Linked DNA regions of Anatilimnocola aggregata. The protein of the gene in region 1 interacts with the protein of each later gene in a pairwise test. Links are inferred from orthologs where the notes say so. Each region holds a gene or a part of one and is shown on either strand. Other genes may lie near its edges.

Evidence for each region.
Region 2: the proteins of dnaE (region 1) and ETAA8_RS12195 interact in binary tests that used the Escherichia coli proteins (3 or more experiments, as listed by UniProt). The link is inferred for Anatilimnocola aggregata from one-to-one orthologs.
Region 3: the proteins of dnaE (region 1) and rplL interact in binary tests that used the Escherichia coli proteins (3 or more experiments, as listed by UniProt). The link is inferred for Anatilimnocola aggregata from one-to-one orthologs.

Annotation. Positions count from the first base shown.
Region 1 is NZ_CP036274.1:609,903-617,020, forward strand. What follows is about bases 858-5,032. They hold dnaE (DNA polymerase III subunit alpha), read right to left. Parts: upstream 4,646-5,032; coding sequence 1,058-4,645; downstream 858-1,057. Other genes in these bases: ETAA8_RS02275 (energy transducer TonB), read left to right, coding at 858-999; ETAA8_RS02285 (YaiI/YqxD family protein), read right to left, coding at 4,817-5,032. Also shown: ETAA8_RS02270 (ArsR/SmtB family transcription factor), read right to left, coding at 1-43; more of ETAA8_RS02275, read left to right, coding at 262-857; more of ETAA8_RS02285, read right to left, coding at 5,033-5,320; ETAA8_RS02290 (DUF2293 domain-containing protein), read right to left, coding at 5,326-6,024; ETAA8_RS02295 (beta-propeller domain-containing protein), read left to right, coding at 6,144-7,067; ETAA8_RS02300 (leucine-rich repeat domain-containing protein), read left to right, coding at 7,107-7,118. UniProt on the Escherichia coli protein: DNA polymerase III is a complex, multichain enzyme responsible for most of the replicative synthesis in bacteria. This DNA polymerase also exhibits 3' to 5' exonuclease activity. The alpha chain is the DNA polymerase catalytic subunit.
Region 2 is NZ_CP036274.1:3,215,217-3,220,941, forward strand. The notes cover bases 2,084-4,865. They hold ETAA8_RS12195 (pyridoxal phosphate-dependent aminotransferase), read right to left. Parts: upstream 4,136-4,865; coding sequence 3,032-4,135; downstream 2,084-3,031. Other genes in these bases: ETAA8_RS12190 (universal stress protein), read right to left, coding at 2,084-2,949; ETAA8_RS12200 (hypothetical protein), read left to right, coding at 4,376-4,804. Outside these bases: ETAA8_RS12185 (PVC-type heme-binding CxxCH protein), read left to right, coding at 1-1,987; more of ETAA8_RS12190, read right to left, coding at 2,020-2,083; ETAA8_RS12205 (DMP19 family protein), read right to left, coding at 5,299-5,725. UniProt on the Escherichia coli protein: Shows aminotransferase activity with methionine and histidine as substrates, and to a lesser extent also with phenylalanine.
Region 3 is NZ_CP036274.1:7,150,460-7,156,123, reverse strand. Bases 1-2,721 are described here. They hold rplL (50S ribosomal protein L7/L12), read right to left. Parts: upstream 1,694-2,721; coding sequence 1,307-1,693; downstream 1-1,306. Other genes in these bases: rplA (50S ribosomal protein L1), read right to left, coding at 2,463-2,721; rplJ (50S ribosomal protein L10), read right to left, coding at 1,841-2,398; rpoB (DNA-directed RNA polymerase subunit beta), read right to left, coding at 1-896. Also shown: more of rplA, read right to left, coding at 2,722-3,146; rplK (50S ribosomal protein L11), read right to left, coding at 3,247-3,678; transcription termination/antitermination protein NusG, read right to left, coding at 3,770-4,618; preprotein translocase subunit SecE, read right to left, coding at 4,672-5,118; tuf (elongation factor Tu), read right to left, coding at 5,498-5,664. UniProt on the Escherichia coli protein: The binding site for several of the GTPase factors involved in protein synthesis (IF-2, EF-Tu, EF-G and RF3). Is thus essential for accurate translation.

The DNA.
Region 1 (7,118 bases):
TTAATCGTTCGGCGCAAGCTTGAAATTCAGCTTGATCTTTCATGCTCAATCTCTGGCAAATTAGCCGACAAAAGCAGTTAATGGTTGCTCCTAAATTGCACGGTCTTTAGAATGTAAGACCGATTCGCGAAGCAAGTTTTACAAGTCTAACCCACCGTGATGTTTCCCTCTAGAGCGCGATATATAGCTCGGACCCTGCTAGTCGGCTGGGACGTTTCGATCATTGCGCACGTAGCAGTGGCGGCAGCAATTGGTGGAACGATGCTAGCATTTCCCTCGGTGCTAGAGTTTCAAGTTCGCCGCGGCGAAGCGATCTTGATTCACGCCCAGATGTCAGCGGTCGCGGCGACCCAGCCCGACCATACCCAGGAAGTGGAAGTGTCGGTCGAAGCGGTGTCGCTCGAACCGCCGCCGCAGGTAGCGGTCGAAAATGCCCCCATTCGCGATACGCTGGAACCGACCCCGGCGGTGCTGCCGGTGGTCAGGTCGGGCGATTACGAACCGACGAATGTAATGCCTACGGATAAGCCGCCAGCAACTTCGGTGTCGATCGATGCACCGGCGAAAGTGCCACCCAGAGAGAAGGCGAAAGAATCACCGCAGCAGAAAGTGGAAACAGCCGCCAAGCCACTCGACCGGCAAATTGCTGATCAGCTGCGGACTTCGCCCGGCAAAGTGAACGTCGCTGCCATTCGCCCTTCGGTCGCGGGCGCCAAGGTAGACGAGCTGCCTCGCAAATTGCCAGACAACCGCGAGCCACTGTACCCGCGCGATGCCCTGCTGGCGGGAGTGGAAGGGAAAGTAATGCTACGCGTGCAGATATCGGCTGCCGGTCGAGTACTGCGAGCGAGCGTCGAAAGGTCCAGCGGTATGACGAGCTTTGACGAATCGGCACTTGATGCCGTCCGTGATTGGCGGTTCACACCGGCCAAGCGGCAAGGCTTCGCCGTAGCACACGAGGTGTTCATCCCGATCCGGTTTATGATTCGGCGGGGATAGCTAATCCCATTACGCGACTTGCAGTTTAGACGGCGAAGAGTTGCCTGCTTGCGAGTGCCTACCTCGCGCCAGCTTTCTGAAACTGCCGTCGTGGGGGCGGACGATCTGCAGATGGCTTGGGAGGATTCTTCAGCAGCCGAAGGTGACCGGGACCAAGTAAGTCGTGCAAGCGAGCTTCCAGTTCTTTAGTGATGTTTAGCCGAGCCTTGGCCACTTTCAATTCAACGATGGTGCGGTCTTCGGTGACGATCTGCATTTTCAATTGACCGGGTTTCTCACCTGTCGCTGGATAGCCACGAACGATCTCGTACGCCTTTTTGATCGTCTCGGGACCGTGCTGCCGTTCGTCGAAACGAATCTCGATCCCGGAAGTGCTCCGCTCGTCGATATCGGCGAGCGTGCTTAGTTCGTTGACGATCAGGTTCGCTTCTTCGCCGCCGCGGCGATCGATACTGCCGCGAACCATCAGGATCGCGTCGGCTTGCACTAGATGACCGTAGTCGACAAAGCCATCGGGCCACAGGATGCAACGGATGTTGTTCGACTCGTCATCTTCGAGGTCGAACATTACATAGCGCGAAGGCTTACCGGGCTGCGGGTTCTTCGTGCTGCTGAACTTCAGGGCACCGAGCATGCCGCCCAAGATCACTTCCTGCCGTTCGGGCACGCTCTTCGCCCCGGTAACGGAATGTGAACGATACATGGCCAGTTTGTGCTTGTATTCGTCGAGCGGATGCGAAGATAAATAAAACCCGAGCACTTCTTTTTCGGCCTGAGCCATCTCCTTCGGCTGCTGCTCCGGCAGATCGGGCATGGTGACAACGGGCTTCGAGTCAGACTCTTCAGCGAATGCGCCGAACAGCGACTTCTGCCCGCTCTTGCGATCTGAGGCAACGCTCTGTCCCGCTTGAATCGCCCGCTCAATAATCGCATACAACTGTGAGCGCTTCACCTTAAAGCCATCGAAGGCACCAGCCTTGATCAGAGTTTCGATCACTCCCTTGCTTGAACCGGAAGAGTCGACTCGTTCGCAAAAATCGAACAAATCGCGGAATGGACCGCCTTTCTTGCGCGCGGTAACAATCGCTTCACCCGCACTACCGCCGCAACCCCGGATTGCAGAAAGCCCAAAGTGAATCTTGTCGCCAGAAACAGCGAAATCGACGTCGCTGTGATTGACGCACGGAGGCACCACCTCAATATTCATCCGCGCGCAATCTTCCAAGTGTTCGACGAGCGCGTCCTTCGTTTTAAAGTTACGCCCTTCGATATCACCACTGAGAAGTGCTGCCATGAACTCGACCGGATAGTGCGCCTTGAGATACGCCGTCATGTAGGCGATCAGCGCGTAAGCGGTCGAGTGGCTCTTATTGAAGCCGTAGCCCGCGAACTTGATGATCATGTTCCAGAAGTCTTCGGCCTCGTTTTTCGAGAGGCCCTTCTCACCGCAGCCGATGAGGAACTGGTCTTTGTTCTTGGCAATCAGCTCTTCCTTCTTTTTGCTGATCGCCTTGATGCACGTGTACGAACTGGCGAGTTCAATGCCGCCCAGTTCGCTCAGGATCCGCATCACCTGCTCTTGATACACCATCACGCCGTGCGTTTCCGAGAGGATCTTCTCGCACACGGGATGGATGTAACTGGCAGCCTGACGGCCGTTCTTCACTTCGACGTAGTCGCGGACCATGCCCCCTTCGAGCGGACCAGGACGATAGAGCGCGTTCGTGGCGATGATGTCGCGGAAGTGATCGGGTTTCATCTTCTGCAGCAGGTCGCGAATACCGCCCGATTCCAGCTGGAAAATGCCCTTCGTTTCGCCGCGTTGCAGCAGGGCGAAGGTTTTCTTATCGTCGAGCGGAAACTTGTACGGGTTAATTCGCTTGCCCGTCGTCTGCAGAATGATGTCTTCCGCTTTGCTGAGGATCGTCAAGTTGCGGAGGCCGAGAAAGTCCATCTTCAGCAGGCCAGCAGCTTCGACATCGCCCATCGACCACTGCGTGATGATGTCGTTCTTACCGCTCACCTTACCGAGCGGCACGTACTCGGTCAGCGGCTTGTCGGCGATCACGACTGCGGCCGCATGCGTGCCGATGTTCCGCGCGAGCCCTTCGATCTTGCGAGCCAAGTTCAACACTTCGCGAATTTCAGCATCGGTTTGATAGAGATGCTTCAGTTCTTCGGCCTGCTCAATCGCTTCGTCCAGCGAAATGTGCAATTGATCGGGTACGAGACTCGTGAGTTTATTCACGCGCTCGACCGGAATTCCCAGTACGCGGCCCACGTCCTTGATCGCCGCACGAGCTTGGAGCGTACCGAAGGTGCCGATTTGTGCGACGTTCGCCTCGCCGTACTTTTCCTTCACATAGTTGATGATGAGCCCGCGACGTTCCTTGCAGAAGTCGATGTCGATATCGGGCGCTTCCTTGCGATTCAGGTCGAGGAACCGCTCGAACAGCAGGTCATATTTGATCGGGCAAACGTGGCTCAAGTAGAGCGCGAAGCAGACGAGCGCGCCGACACCGCTACCTCTCGCCGTCGCGGGAATTCCCTTGTCGCGAGCTTCGCGTACGAAGTCCCAAACGATGAGAAAGTAGTTGGGAAAGCCCAGCTTGTTGATCACATCGAGTTCACGATCGAGCCGCGCGATCACCACGTCGGCCAGCACATCGTCCTTGAGCATCTCCGGATCGTCGGAGTAACGATCTTTGAGGCCGGTGATGCACAGCTCGCGCAAATATTCAGATGTCGAGCGACCTTCGGGCAAGGCATACACGGGGAAGTGCCGCTTGCCGAGTTCCAGGTCGATGCAAACCGAATTCGCAATCTCCTGGCTCCGTGCCACCGCATCTTCGAGCCCAGGAAAATGCTGGTACATCTCTTCCGGCGAACGGAGGTAGAACGAATCGTTCTCCATCTTCATCCGGTTAGTGTCGGTACGGAACCGACCGGTGTTCACGCACAGCATCACGTCTTGCGCTTCGGCATCTTCGCGATCGACGTAGTGCGCATCACTCGTGGCGACAAGCGGCAAGCCCATTCGCTTGGCAATGTCGACGGCCCCTTCCAGCTGAATGCGTTGGATGTCGACGCCGTTGTTCATGATCTCGATGAAGTAGCGATCGCCAAACAGCTTGCTGAACCAGGCAGCGGTTTCCATGGCGGCTTTGAAGGCATCGTCGCCGTCGCCACCGCGCAAGATCGCGTTGCTGAACTCGCTGGAAACACATCCGCTGAGGCAGATGATCCCTTCGCTATGTGCAGCGAGGATTTCTTTGTCGATGCGTGGCTTGTAATAAAAGCCTTCGAGCATCGCGGCCGAGGCAAGCTTGATCAGATTCTTGAAGCCGACTCGATTCTGCGCGAGCAGCGTCAGGTGATAACTGGCTTCCTTGCTGTTCGAAGCGTCCTTCTTATCGAAGCGACTGCCCGGCGCAATATAGGCTTCGTAACCGAGGATCGGGTTGATCCCCTTGGCCTTCGCCTTGTTATAAAACTCCAACGCGCCGTGCAGATTGCCGTGATCGGTCAGCGCCAGGGAGTTCATCCCATGGTCCTTCGCCCGCTGAATCAGCTTGGGAATGGGCGAGGCACCATCGAGCAAGCTGTAATGCGAGTGGCAATGCAAATGCACGAAAGAACGAGACATACGGGACTTCCTTGCGGACGGAATGCAGCGAAGACTTTGGCGCGATTAGCAGCCGACGTTCATTCTAAGAAATCGGGGCCGAGAGGCGAGAGGCGAGATATGGGAGGCAGGCGAATACAGAGGACAGAATTCGGTAAGTGTCGAGGGACGTTGCAGTTGGAGCCGAGAGAATTATTTCTTCCCCTCGTCTCCCGCCTCTCGTCTCTCTCCCCCGGCCTTCTCTCGCTCCTTGATCGCCTTGGTAAGCCACCGATCAAGCGTGTTAGCGAAAGCTTGCCGATCGTTCGCGTTGTAACCCCGCGGGCCGCGGATCACGTCGCCGCTGCCGCGCATCTGGTCGAGCATGTTCCGCACGGCAAGTCGCTCGCCGATGGAAGCCTCCGTATGAAGTTGCCCGCGCGGGTCAAGCGCTTCGCCACCTTTGGCGATGACATCGGCGGCCAGCGGAATATCGGCGGTCACCACCAGATCGCCGGGAGTCAGTAGTTCCACGATCTTGCGGTCGGCGATATTCGCGCCGTCAGTGACCAGTAGCGACGAGATGTAATCGGATCGCGGAATGCGAATCGACTGATTCGCGACCACGGTCATCTTCACTTGCCGCCGGTCTGCCGTGCGAAACAGCAGTTCCTTCACATCGACCGGGCAAGCATCGCCATCAATCCAAATTTGCATACCAGCTATTTTATCACCTCTGCTGCTGCCTTGTTGAGTGCAGTCCGCAGTGGGCAGGTGTCAGGATTGACGGGGAAGTCGGAGCGATATTGGTTGAGTAGCTTGCGTGACTGCTCAGCCAGTTCGCGGCGGACTTCGCGGCGCTCTCCTTTGATGCGGGCGATCTTCATTTCGTCGTAAGCGGTGGTTTGATGCCGCAGCCAGGCAATCACGGCTGCTTCGGCCCGCTGTTCGATCGGAATTCGCTCGGTGCGGGCAACGGTGCCACTCCCTACAGGCGTCGCATGGGCAGTGACGGCAGTCGCTAACTTTTCTGCAAGCGCGGAGTAGTAAGAAGAGAAGCCTAAGAACTGTAGCACCGCGCCGCGGAAGTCTTCGACGTACTCGCCATGCTTCTTCTCGCGCCGCGCAGCATCCGCTGCTTTCTTTTTGGCATGCGCCGGATCAGCCCGCTCAGCCGCCAGATCGGCGCGAATCTGCTCCACGGTGGCAGCAGGGCACCACATGCCGCGGGAGAATATTTTGCGGCCCCTTTTCTCTTGCACGCTCCATGTTGGACCAGCCAACTTCACCCGTCGCGTAAGGGCTGCATCGCCAGGCGGCAGGAGTATCCAATCGGCAGGTGCAGTCAGTATTTTTCCTTCGGCGGTGACGACGGTCCGCTCACTAGGACCGACGGCGACGGTGAGATTTTGATTGGGCATGAAGTGGCTGAAATGAATTCGGGTGAAGTGAATTTCCGGCGCAACAACCTGATTACAGCGGAAAGCCCGCGCGTCGGCTAGACTGTGGAACTTGCCCACACCTCTCGGGGAGAAATCAGATGCTGGTTCGCTGCAGTCGTTTGTTCTGTCTCGTTCTGCTGCTGGCTGCGGCCTTGCCCGTTCGCGGCGAAGAGCTGATCAAGCATTCGTTCTTTACTGCCGGCCCCACCTTCACGGGAATCATCGGCGAAGACGATGCCGAAGTCTGGAACGCCGGACGACCAGCTGCCCGCGATGGCTACGTCCTCGAGAACGGGAACGTGCTCGTCGCCTGGGCCGATGAAGTGGTCGAGTTCACCCGCGACAAGAAGGAAGTTGTCTTCCGTTACAAGCGGGCCGCCGAGAACAAAGAGATTGGCACTGCTGAACGACTGGCCGATGGCAAGACACTGATCACCGAGCTGGGTCCTAAGCCGCGGTTGCTGGAAGTTGATGGCGACGGCAAGATCAAGCTCGAGTTTCCCTTGCAGCCTGAAACCGACAACGCCCACATGCAAACGCGCATGGCTCGCAAGTTACCGAGCGGCAATTATCTGGTGCCGCATCTGCTCGCGTTCAAGGTGAAGGAATACACGCCGGAAGGAAAGATCGTCCGCGAACTGAAGACCGATCTCGATTCGCTCGGCGGCCGCGCGGCGAAAAACTGGCCCTTCACGGCGATTCAACTCGACAGCGGCAAGCTACTCGTCAATCTCACCAACGGCAACAAGACGGTCGAGCTCGACACCGAGGGGAACGTCGTCTGGCAGATCAGCAACGCCGACTTCCCGAAAGAACAGCCTTTTGCTGACCCTTGCGGCGGCCAGCGCTTGCCCAACGGCAACACCATCATCGCCAGCTACGGCTCCAAGGGCCCGATCAAAGCGTTCGAAGTCACTCCCAGCAAGAAGCTCGTCTGGACCTACACCGGCAAACATCGGATTCACGAGTTGCAGATTCTCACCACCAATGGCAAACCCATCGAAGGAAAACCGCTGAAGTAGCTTTCTTGTGTCGCCAGGGAACCAGCGCGAGTTTGATCGATGTCAGTAGTT
Region 2 (5,725 bases), 2.6 Mb from region 1 along the record:
CATCCACGGCGCGCGCGTGAACCAGGATCGTCTCGAACCTCACGGCAGCGGCTATGTCGCCAAGCATGAGCCCGACTTCTTGCATGCCGGCGATCCGTGGTTTCGCGGCTTGGCTGTCAAGCAAGGGCCCGATGGCAGTGTTTATATGACCGATTGGTGCGATACGGGCGAATGTCACGACTACATCGAATGCGATCACTCGAATGGTCGCATCTACAAAATCACGCACGGCACTGCCAAGGCTAAGTCGCCAGCACTGCAAACCAATCAGCTCGAACTCGCGAAGCAGGCACTGAGCAAGAACGAATGGCTGGCGCGGCATGCTCGGCGGCGACTGCAAGAAATGGCTGCGACCGACGAACTCGATAAGGTTGTCGTGCGCGAAGCGCTCATCACCGAGTTAGTTACCGGAGAAAACGAGCATGGCAAACTGCGGGCGCTCTGGGCGCTGCAAGCGACTCGGCAGATCATCGATGCCGATCTTCGCGGCGCGATGCGCGACGAAAACGCCTACGTAAGAACTTGGGCCGTCACACTCGCCGTTGATTCGCCCAAGGCCAAAAACCCGCACCTCGACATGTTGCTGCGATTGGCAGCCGAGGATCGTGCGCCGCAAGTGCGTCTGGCATTAGCGTCAGCGCTGCAACGATTGACGGCGAAGGAACGACTGCCGCTGGCAACGCGACTCGTCGCGCACGAGGAAGATGCCGGTGACCACCACATTCCGCTGATGCTCTGGTATGGCATCGAGCCGATTGCCGGCGAGATGCCCGCTGAAATGTACAAACTGCTCGCCGAGTGTCGCATTCCGCTCGTGCGGCAACATCTGGTGCGCCGCTTGCTCGAAGAAGATCCCGGCGACCAGCGTTTGGCAACTCTGATCGAAACGCTTGGCAATGTCCGCGATGCCCAGGTGCAACTTGATCTGCAGCGTGGCATTCTGCTGGCCCTCGAGGGCCGCCGCAGTGTGCCGATGCCCATGACCTGGCCCGCAGTCTTCGAAACCCTCAGCGATAGTCGCACTGTGGATGTACAAGATCACGCCGTGGCGCTGGCCGTGAAGTTTGACGATGCTGCCGTCATCGCCAAGTTGAAAAAGCAACTCGTCGATATGGGGCAGGACTTGGGCACCCGTCAGCAGGCCCTGGCTTTGATTCTCACAAAGCTTCCGGTCGAATTGCCGGTGACGCTGCACGGCTTGCTGCGCGAGCCGGCGATTCGCGCTCAAGCGATCAAAGCGCTCGCGGCTTACAACCACCCGGGCACGCCGGCGGAACTTGTCAATCTTTATGGTTCGCTGACAGAAGCGGAACGAGCTGATGTCGTGCAGACGCTGGCCTCGCGCCCCGCCTATGCCGTCGCGCTCCTCTCTGCGGTTCAAGAGAAGAAACTGCCGCGGACCGACATCACCGCTGGTGTTCTTCGCCAACTGCAGGCTTTGAACCATAAAGACGTTGCCGCGAAGCTCGAAGCAATCTGGGGGACGATTCGTCCAGCTGCCGAAGACAAGAAAGAACTCGCGGCCAAATACAAGTCGCTATTGACGACGGAAACACTCGCGACTGCCAACGCCTCACATGGTCGCGCCATCTTTGCCAAGAACTGTGCCAGCTGTCATAAGCTGTTCGACGAAGGTGGGAAGATGGGTCCGGATCTGACCGGTTCGCAGCGGACGAATCTCGACTACGTCCTTGAAAACGCCCTCGATCCCAGTGCGGTCGTGCCGCGCGATTACCAGGTGACGACCTTTCTGCTCGACAACGGCCGCGTGGTGCAAGGGATCGTCCTCCGCGAAACCGCCGTCGCCGTGACCGCGCAAACGCCCAACGAAGTCCTGACCATTCCCGTCAGCACCATCGAAGAGCGCAAGCTTTCAAAGCTTTCGATGATGCCCGAAGGAATCTTTCAGCGACTGAGCGACAACGACGTTCGTGACCTGGTCGCTTACCTTGCCAGTTCCAGGCAAGTCCCGCTGCCCATGCAATAAAAAGCGAGAAAGGGTGGCTGAACTAACTTCGCCTAACTCACCGGGCTCACAAAATCGTCGGGTTTGATCGCCAGGATGGAAGTCTTGAGTTGGGGCAGCACTTCTTCGGCGGTGTTGCCGAGCAGCGCGCCGGCGATTCCTTGGCGGGCGACGGTTCCCATGACGACAAGGTCGAAATTGTGCGTGTTGGCGAACGCCGGGATGTGTGTGTTGGGCAGGCCGCGAACCAAATTCAGGTGCAACTCAGCCGGCTTCTCGGCAAGGGTGGCTGCGAGTGCCTGTAGGCCTTCTTCCCCCAGCTTGCGCGTGGCCTCTTCAATATCTTTGAACTCCGCGGCCGACATGTAATCTTTTACTAGCCCTTCGCCATAAATGGCCCAGCAGTGCATGGCAGTCAAACTTGCCCCCAGCTTGACGGCCAGGTGAGCGGCAGCAGCCATGATTTTTTGATTGAGGGCAATGTGCTTCTGATCTTCGGCAGCAGCATCGAGGGCGACGAGGATCTTCTTGGGCGACGTGTTGGCCTCTTGCTGCGAGACGAGCAGCACCGAGCTCGGACATTTGCGCAGTAGTTCCCACGCAGTATCGCCGATGCCACCAGCGCGGCGGCTATGCGGGCCCTTGGCTTGCAGAATCACGAGGTCGTGTTTGCCAGCCAGCACCTCCTTGATGACCGCGGTGCCGGTTTTTCCTTCGGCAACCACCGGCGCTACCGGTCGCCCGCGCTTTACGGCTTGTTCGCCCGCCAGCATGCTAAGGGCCGATTCTTTTTGCGACTTTAATTGCCGGCGAATTTCGTCGGCCTTGCCACCGAGCATCTTCCAAGTCCACCCTTGATCGGGCAGCACGTCGATCAGCGTGATCGTGGCTGTAGGCTCCGCCAAAGCGATCGCCAGATCGATCTCTGGCAGGGCAGGGTGGAGGGCATCGATGAGAGCCAGTGGTTTTTGATAAGCGGGCATGGGAGTGGATTCGTGGAGAGAAAGTAGACTCAATTGATCGCAGTCCTCAACATACCAAATTGCAGTGAAGATTGCGGGCGAGTTAACTACGGGCTAGCCGCTGCAGCACTTCTACTCCGCGAGCGAGCGTAGCTTCTGATGCGGCGTAGCTGATGCGGAAGTGGCTGTCGCGACCGCTGAAGATATTGCCGGGAATGATGAGCAGTTGATTCTCGATGGCCTTGGCGACGAACTGTGCGCCACTGGCGATGGGCGCTTTGGGAAAGACGTAGAAAGCGCCGCCGGGAACGGTCAGTTCGTACATGTCTTTCAGCCCGTTCACCACGAAGTCGCGCTTCTGCTTGTAGGCCGTGACGTGCGCGCTCATGTCGACGTCCATCGCCACCGCGCCGGCCCATTGCACGGGCTGCGGGGCGCAGACGAACGTGTACTGCTGCAGCTTGACCATCGTGTCGATCACTTCGGCCGGTCCGTGGACGAAGCCGAGCCGCCAGCCGGTCATGCCATGGCTCTTGCTGAAGCCGTCGATTACCAGCGTGTTGGGGTTGTACTTGGCCGGCGAAACGAAAGGCTGGTCGTAGCAAAAGCTGCGATAGATCTCGTCGCTCAACAAGCAGATGTTCCGCTCGGCAGCCAGTTCGGCCAGCCCGCGAACTTCCTCCTCGCTGGCGATCACTCCCGTCGGATTGGCCGGGCTGTTGAGCAGAATCAGTTTGGTCCGGGGTGTGATGGCGGCCTTTACCTTGGCCAGATCGATGCGGAAGTCGGGGTAGGTATCGATGATGACTGGTTTGCCGCCGGCCAGTTGCGTTAGCGAGGTGTACATCACGAAGTAAGGATCGAAGACGATCACTTCGTCACCCGGATTGATTAACGACCACATCGCCAGGGCCAGGCCGCCGCTGGTGCCGCTAGAAACAAAAACCTTGCGGTCAGCGTGACCATATTCGGCATCGATCCGCTGCTGCAACTTATCGCGCAGGACCGGCATGCCTTGGGTCAGAGCGTAGGCGTTCTTGCCTTTCTTGATCGCATCAATGCAGGCTTCTTTGATCGGCTCGGGCACATCGAAGTCGGGCTGCCCGATCGAGAGATTGATCGGATCCTTCATCTTCGCGGCTAATTCAAAAACTTTGCGAATACCGCTGCTATCAAACGCGCGGGTCCGATCGGCAATCCAAGACATGGCAACCTGCGTGGCTTAGAGAAGACAGGGCCCACAATTGAACCCTAATTCATAGGGAGCCAGCGGGCCGGGAGTTGCGGAAAGAACCAAGTAGTATCCAGCGATTCTCCATTTTCGGCAAGCCGGGGGACTGAAAACTGTGAATTTGCGCTGAATGGCTGGTTTTGGAAGAGTATTTGCATCGCTACAATCACCCCATCTTCGCACCCTTAACATGTCTCATGTGACAAGGAGAAGACCATGTTTTGCAATCTGAACTTCATTTCGACGATCCTGCTTGCTGGCTTCACCGCCGCCATCGCAGCTGGTCAACAACCAGCCAGCGATGATCCGTTCGCTCCTGCGCCGACAGTGCCGACGACTAATCAACCCGCTCCAGCGAATCCTGACGATCCTTTTGCCCCGACTCCTAAACCAGCACTGCCGCCTGTTGTTCCAGCGCCAGGTCCAGGCATTGTTCCGCCACCTCAACCGCGCGTTCAGCCTGTTCCAACACCGCAACCGGCGAACCCCGCCCCGGTCAACCCCGATGCCGAGGGTGCCAACGACGGTAACGGAGTGATCGTTGCTTCGCCGGGACGTTTCGCACCCTGGGGCAACACCAAGGGGACCTGGGTTCCCTTTTATTACAACAAACAGTGGCACCTCTATCGCAGCTGGTGCCAATAACCGCTCTGCCAGCCGTCGAGGTGACGGCTGGAGTTTTTGCTTGAGGGGCCAGGCAGGGTGCCTGGCCAGAAGTTTTTCCGTGGAGGGAATTTAGAATGTCGAAGTATGTGAAGATGTTGGTGATGGCAGCCGCAGTGGTAATGCTGAGCAGCACCTCGGCGATGGCTTTCGGTCATCGTCGTTGCAACAGCTGCTGTGCGCCAACTTGTGCAGCACCCGTGTGCGAAGCACCAGCCCCAGCCCCAGCGCCAGCTCCTGTTTGCGAAACTTGCGCACCTTCTTGCGACACTGGTTGTTGCAAGCAAAAGCGCTGCAAGAAGCAACGCTGCCGTCGCGTTCGCTGCTGTGCTCCAGCTTGCTGCAGCTAGTCCGACACGCAATCCTGCCGTCAGACAAAGGAAGCCGCGGGCAAGGGATGCTGGCGGCTTTCTTTATTTCTTGCGGCGACAGACAAGCATCGCAGATGGCGAGGGCTAACCAGCAACGCTTCCCAACTATTTGAAGGTGTTGCCCGTGTTTGATCGAATCCATTTCTCCAGATTGCTCCAAACTCGTTCATCGCCGCATACGGCATCGTCCCACTGAACTTCCCAAGCCCCATCAGCACCAAATTGCTTTTCCATGAACTCATTCCGGAGCTTACTGTCTCGCTCCGGAAACGAAATGCCGAACGAAGTTGCGGCATCTTGAATCGCATTAGCGGCGTCGACACTACCAATCCTTCGGTACGCGTCAGCGAATAGCGAGTAGGATGGATTCCCCGGCCAGTCAGATTCGAAAAAATAATTCAGCCCGCCGTTATCGATCACACCTTGTGCGGAAAACACGAGCGCGACTGTCCGAAACGGCTCGTCCAACAAGCTAATTTCGCCGCCTGCGACTTTGAGCTTTTCAAATGCGATGGTGCTCGCATGCTCGAGG
Region 3 (5,664 bases), 6.5 Mb from region 1 along the record:
GCCAGGCTGTTGAGGACGACCGGCACCTTGGGAACCGGCATCACTTCGACCTTCGAAACGCCTGCGGTGCAGATGATTTCCGCCGCAGTCTTCGAAATTTTGTGACCAGCTTCGACGATGATTTCGCCAGCCCGTTCCGAACTAACAGGATAGCAAACGTCGTCGACCGAGATCTTCCCTTCGATCTTTACGACACTGCGACCATCGGTGATCTTCTCCGAGGTTGTCTCGTAAAAAGCACGAATCAGATCGGTGTCGGTGCTGTACTTGGCGCTCATCGCGCGGAGCAGCGTTACGGCCGAGAACTTGCCGCTTTGATCGATGCGCACATTGAGCGCATCTTTCTTGGTCACATTGACTTCGATCCAGCTGCCGCGTTCGGGGATGATGCGGCAACTTGGCAACTTGCGATCGCTGGTTCCCTCGAGTTCTTCGACGAAGTCGACACCCGGACTGCGGTGCAACTGGCTGACGACCACGCGCTCGGCACCGTTGATGATGAATTCACCACCACCGAGCATAACGGGGATATCGCCGAGATAAACTTCTTCCTCGATCGGCTGCTCTTTGTTGAGGCGGAGCCAAACGCGAAAGGGCTTGCCGTAGGTCAAACGTAGCTGGCGGCATTCTTCGGGCGTGTAGCGAGGTTTGCCGAGTTCGTACCGCAGATACTCAAGCTTGATCGTCTTGTCGTAGCTTTCGACGGGAAAAATCTCGCGCAAGACCGATTCGAGCCCGTGATCTTTCCGCTTTTCAGTTGGAATATCTTCTTGCAGGAACGCAGCGTAGCTTTCGGTTTGAATCTGGGTCAGATTCGGAATCGGGTGCTGCTCGCGACCCGAACCAAACTGACGGACTTCGCGGGGAATCAAGCGGCGCTGGGTAGGAATAGCCATAAGCCGGAAACACTCCAAACAGGAGAAAGAGTTGCTGCCAACCGCCGAGCGTCATCCGTGAGCTATCAGCGAAACCGGTCGGACGATGCGAACAGCTAACAGCCGCTCAGCACCGCCATAACAAGTGGTGACGAAATACGTGAAGGGCCGCCGTTAACACCGACTGCGCGCGAGACGACCCCGCACCATTCCAGTAGCGAAAAACCGCTGGACGGGTCCGGGGTGTCGATCAATTCTGCCTGCCTGTGCCGCGAGAGCAACAAACCACCTGCGGCGCCAAGAGTTAGGAAACAACATCCGCCATTCTTCATAGCGTACGCGCAAAACCATCACGGGACCAGTAGGGAACCCCGTTAAACCCAAGAACAGCTAGCTGAACCGACTCCAGCCAGCCGATCTACCACCCAAAACTACTTCAATTCGACAGTAGCACCGGCAGCTTCGAGATCAGCCTTGACCTTGGCAGCGTCTTCCTTCGAGGCCTTTTCCTTGATCTTCGCTGGAGGAGCGTCGACCAACTTCTTGGCGTCCATCAGCGAGGCGCCAGTGATGGCCTTCACGGCCTTCACGACTTCCAGCTTCTTGTCGCCAGCAGCGGTGAGGATGACGTCGAACTCGGTCTGCTCGGCAGCCTTGGCCGGGCCAGCATCAGCAGCTGGTGCAGCCATCATCATGCCGCCGCCTGCAGCAGGTTCGATACCGTACTTATCCTTCACGTAATCGCTCAGCTCTTTGGCCTGCTTGAGCGTCAGGTTGGCGATTTGATCACCCAAGGACGAAATGTCTACGTCAGCCATGATACACAACCCTTTCTGAACCCGCGGCCGGTTGGTGCCCAATACCTTGATTGGACGGCACCGACCGCAACTACCGCTGAAAATCACCAATTAGTAAACGCCCAGCCACACGCGGCGGGCCACCCAAGATATACAAATAGGAGCGAACTAGCTGGCAGCCGGTTCGGCACCCTCTTTTTCTGAAACCTGCTCTTTTTCCGAAATCTTCTTGACCTGGCTGAGCAGAGCACCGCCGGGCTGATTGATTTGCGAGAGGAGCTTGGCTCCGGGCGACAAAATCTGCCCGAGCAGCAAACTGATTTGCCCCACGCGATTGGGCCACTTGGCCACTTCCTTCATCTTTTCGGCCGAGAGCTTCTCGCCATCCATCACGCCGCCGCGAGGCAGGCATTTTTCAAACTCTGGCTTCTTGTGGATTGCAGCCATCTCTTTGGCCAGCGAGACGAAGTCTTCGCCGCCATAGACCACTGCCAAGCTTCCCTCGCCACCTTCGAATGCCGGCGCCAGCGAAGTCCCTTCAGTGGCGCGACGAGCCAAGCTCGCCTTGACCACCATCAACGACAGGCCCTTCTTCTTCAGCTCGCGCCGCAGGTTATAGGTGTTCGAAGAATCCAAGCCAATCACGTTGACGAGCACGGCGTCGTTCACGCCCTGCAGCCGCTGCTTGATTTCTTCAGTGATCAGACGCTTTAGTGTCTTGCTCATGCCGCACTTCTATTCTCAATGAAATCCAATTGCCGACCAACAAAACGCCAGCAAACAGCAATCACTACACTGCAATGCGAACCGCCGGGCTCATCGTGGCACAAAGGGCCACGCTCTTTACGTAAGTGCCCTTCACCGTGTTTGGCTTCAGGCCCAACACGTACTGCACGAAGGCCTCGATGTTCTCTTTCAGCTTGGGTGCTTCGAAGCTCGCCTTGCCAACAATTGCGTGCACAATGCCGCCGTTGTCGTTGCGAAATTCGACCTTACCAGCTTTGTATTCCTTGACCACGCGCGATACATCGGGCGTCACGGTGCCGGCGCGAGGCGACGGCATCAAGCCACGCGGGCCGAGCACGCGACCGAGCGGACCAACGAGACCCATCATGTCGGGAGCGGCGATGCAGACATCGAAATCGGTCCAGCCGTCCTTGATCTTCTGAGCCAATTCTTCCTGGCCCACAAAGTCGGCACCAGCAGCAGTTGCTGCCGCAGCCAGTTCGCCCTTGGCGAACACAGCAACGCGCTGAGCCTTGCCAATGCCGTGAGGCAGCACCACGCTACCACGCACGATTTGGTCGGCCTGCTTGGGATCAACACCCAAACGCATGTGGATTTCGATCGCTTGATCGAACTTGGTATTGCCAAACTGCTTCAGGCGCTCGACAGCCTTGTCCAAGGAAATAACGTCCTTAGTGGGCGGCGCGACCTTGAGGAGGGCACGAAAACGCTTCGATTGCTTGGGCATGGAAAACAGAGAGCCCCAGGCTCTCCTCGCGGGAATAGTGCGGGATGCGGAGAATCGAGTATCCTAGCGAGATGCCTGCTAGGTGACAAGGGGGTTCGAATTAACCTTCGACAACAATCCCCATGCTGCGAGCCGTCCCTTCGATCATTCTGCCAGCACGCTCGGGATCCATCGAGTTCAGGACGTCCTCTTTCTTTTTCACGATTTCCAAGATTTGGGCCTTGGTCACCTTGCCGACCTTGTCTTTGTTCGGCACGCCTGCACCCTTGGCACAGCCAGCAGCCATTTTGAGCAACGCTGACGCGGGGGGGCTCTTGGTGATGAATTCGAACGAACGATCGTTATAAACGGTCACGACCACGGGAATTGGAATCCCCATGAATTCGCGAGTTCGCTCATTGAACTGCGAGACGAATTGGCCGAGGTTGATACCGAACTTACCGAGCGAAGTACCAACTGGCGGGGCCGGGGTAGCCTGACCACCCGTCACTTGAAACTTTGCCTGACCCGTAACCTGCTTAACCTTAGCCATGCTACTACTGCCTTCACAAAACGAATGGAAACTTGATTTAATGCGGAATCGCGCGGCCTGCGGCGATTACCGGCGACTGGCTTGTCTTTGTCTAAATGAGTTCGATCTGCCAGTGCTGGAACTCGATCTCGGTCGAGCGACCAAAAATGAGCACCAGAACCTTGACCCGTCCGTTGGCCTGATCGACGGCGGCAACCTCGCCCTCGAAGTTTTGGAAGTTCCCTTCCTTGACCCGAACACGATCGGCCTTCTTGAAAGGAATGGTCGACTTGACGGGAGTCGCTTCGTCGGTGAGCACCTTGCTCTTCCGCAGAATGGTCTCAACGTCGTGCGGCAACATCGGCGTGGGCTTGCCGCCGGAGCCGGTGAAGTCGCCAATGCCGGCCGTTTCACGAATCGCGAACCACGACTCATCGTTGACGGCCATGTTAATCAGCAAGTAGCCCGGATAGAGCTTCTTTTTGACAACCTTGCGCTTGCCGGTCTTGGTGAACTCGGCCACATCTTCGGTGGGAACGACCACGTCTTTGAAGTACCGCTCCACCCCATTCATCTTGATGCGGCGAAGGAGGGCGTCCTTGATCGAGTCTTCGCGATTGACCTGGATTTTGAGGATGTACCAATCGAACGTCAGCGAGTCGTCGAGCCGCGATTCATCGATGAACTCAAGCGGCTCGCGGTCCGGAACGTCTGCTTCCGGCTCATCAGCTTCGACTTCTGGTTCGTCAATCTCGGTGGCATCCAATTGCGCTTCTTCGGTAGCGCGATGCGGAGGATCGCCAGCCTGGCTGGAGGCGGCGAGCGAACCGGGCGAGAGCGTGACATCATCGGGCTGAGGCTGTGCGGGCGTGGCAGCAGTTGGCTCGACGGGCGGCACCACATCGCTGGAAGTCGCAGGACCAGCATCAGGCTCGGAATTTTCGGGACTATCGGGATGCATTTTCGGGGCCTTCACCGGTACTCGAGAACCAACGTCGATGCGGGACAACAAACCTAACCCTTGGCAACGCCAAGGGCCGTCAAGATGCCCAGCCAGGCAGCATCGAGGGCAAACAGGACAGCCGTCAGGCCGATAATCAAGACAATCACCACCGTGGTGCTGCGCGACAACTCGCGCCAGGTCGGCCACGAGACCTTGTTCATTTCCGCTTCGACGGCGATCAAAAAATCGGCGAATGGCGGATAGTTTACCAGTCGATAGCCAATCCAGAGGCCAGCTAGCAGCACTGCCGAAGCAATGCCGTAGCGAACAGCATTCTGCTGCCCCTGCAGGCCAGCTTCAGCCAATCGCCAGGCACCAAAAGCGACAACTACCCAGATCACCACGCACGTAATTTGGCGCGCGAGGCGACCCTGGCTACGCTTGTACAGCCCAGTGCTCAGGAATTCGCTGAGAATCAAATTCAGTCCCATACTCGACGCCGCTTTATCTTTTGACATGGTCCCTTGCCCGGCGGTGCTGCTCTTTCAGCAGGGCACCGAAGTGCATCGCTGAGCGAGCATGGAGCCGGCGATCCTCGCCGTCCCCCAATTGAACAAGTTATTAAGGCAACATCTTTTACTGAGGCAACATTGCCTTGCGGCAATCCAACCTTCTGCCAGCACGGGCGGAGGGAATCGAACCCGCAACCCCCGGTTTTGGAGACCGGTGCTCTACCAATTGAGCTACACCCGTAAGCAAACGCCCGGACCGCAAAGGGCCCGGGCAATGGGTGCCGCTGGATCTACTAGAAACCGGCGGCTCACCTGTATTAATCTACAAATCTGCCAGCACTGGCGACACCCCAAACGAGGGCCGCCAGCTGAGATTTATCTTGGACTACTCAACAACCTTGGTCACAACGCCCGAACCGACGGTCTTGCCACCTTCGCGGATAGCAAAACGCACGCCGTCATCCATGGCGATGGGCTTGTGCAGTGTGACCACAACCTTGACGTTGTCGCCAGGCATGCACATGTCGGCACCGACGAGGTCGGCAGTACCGG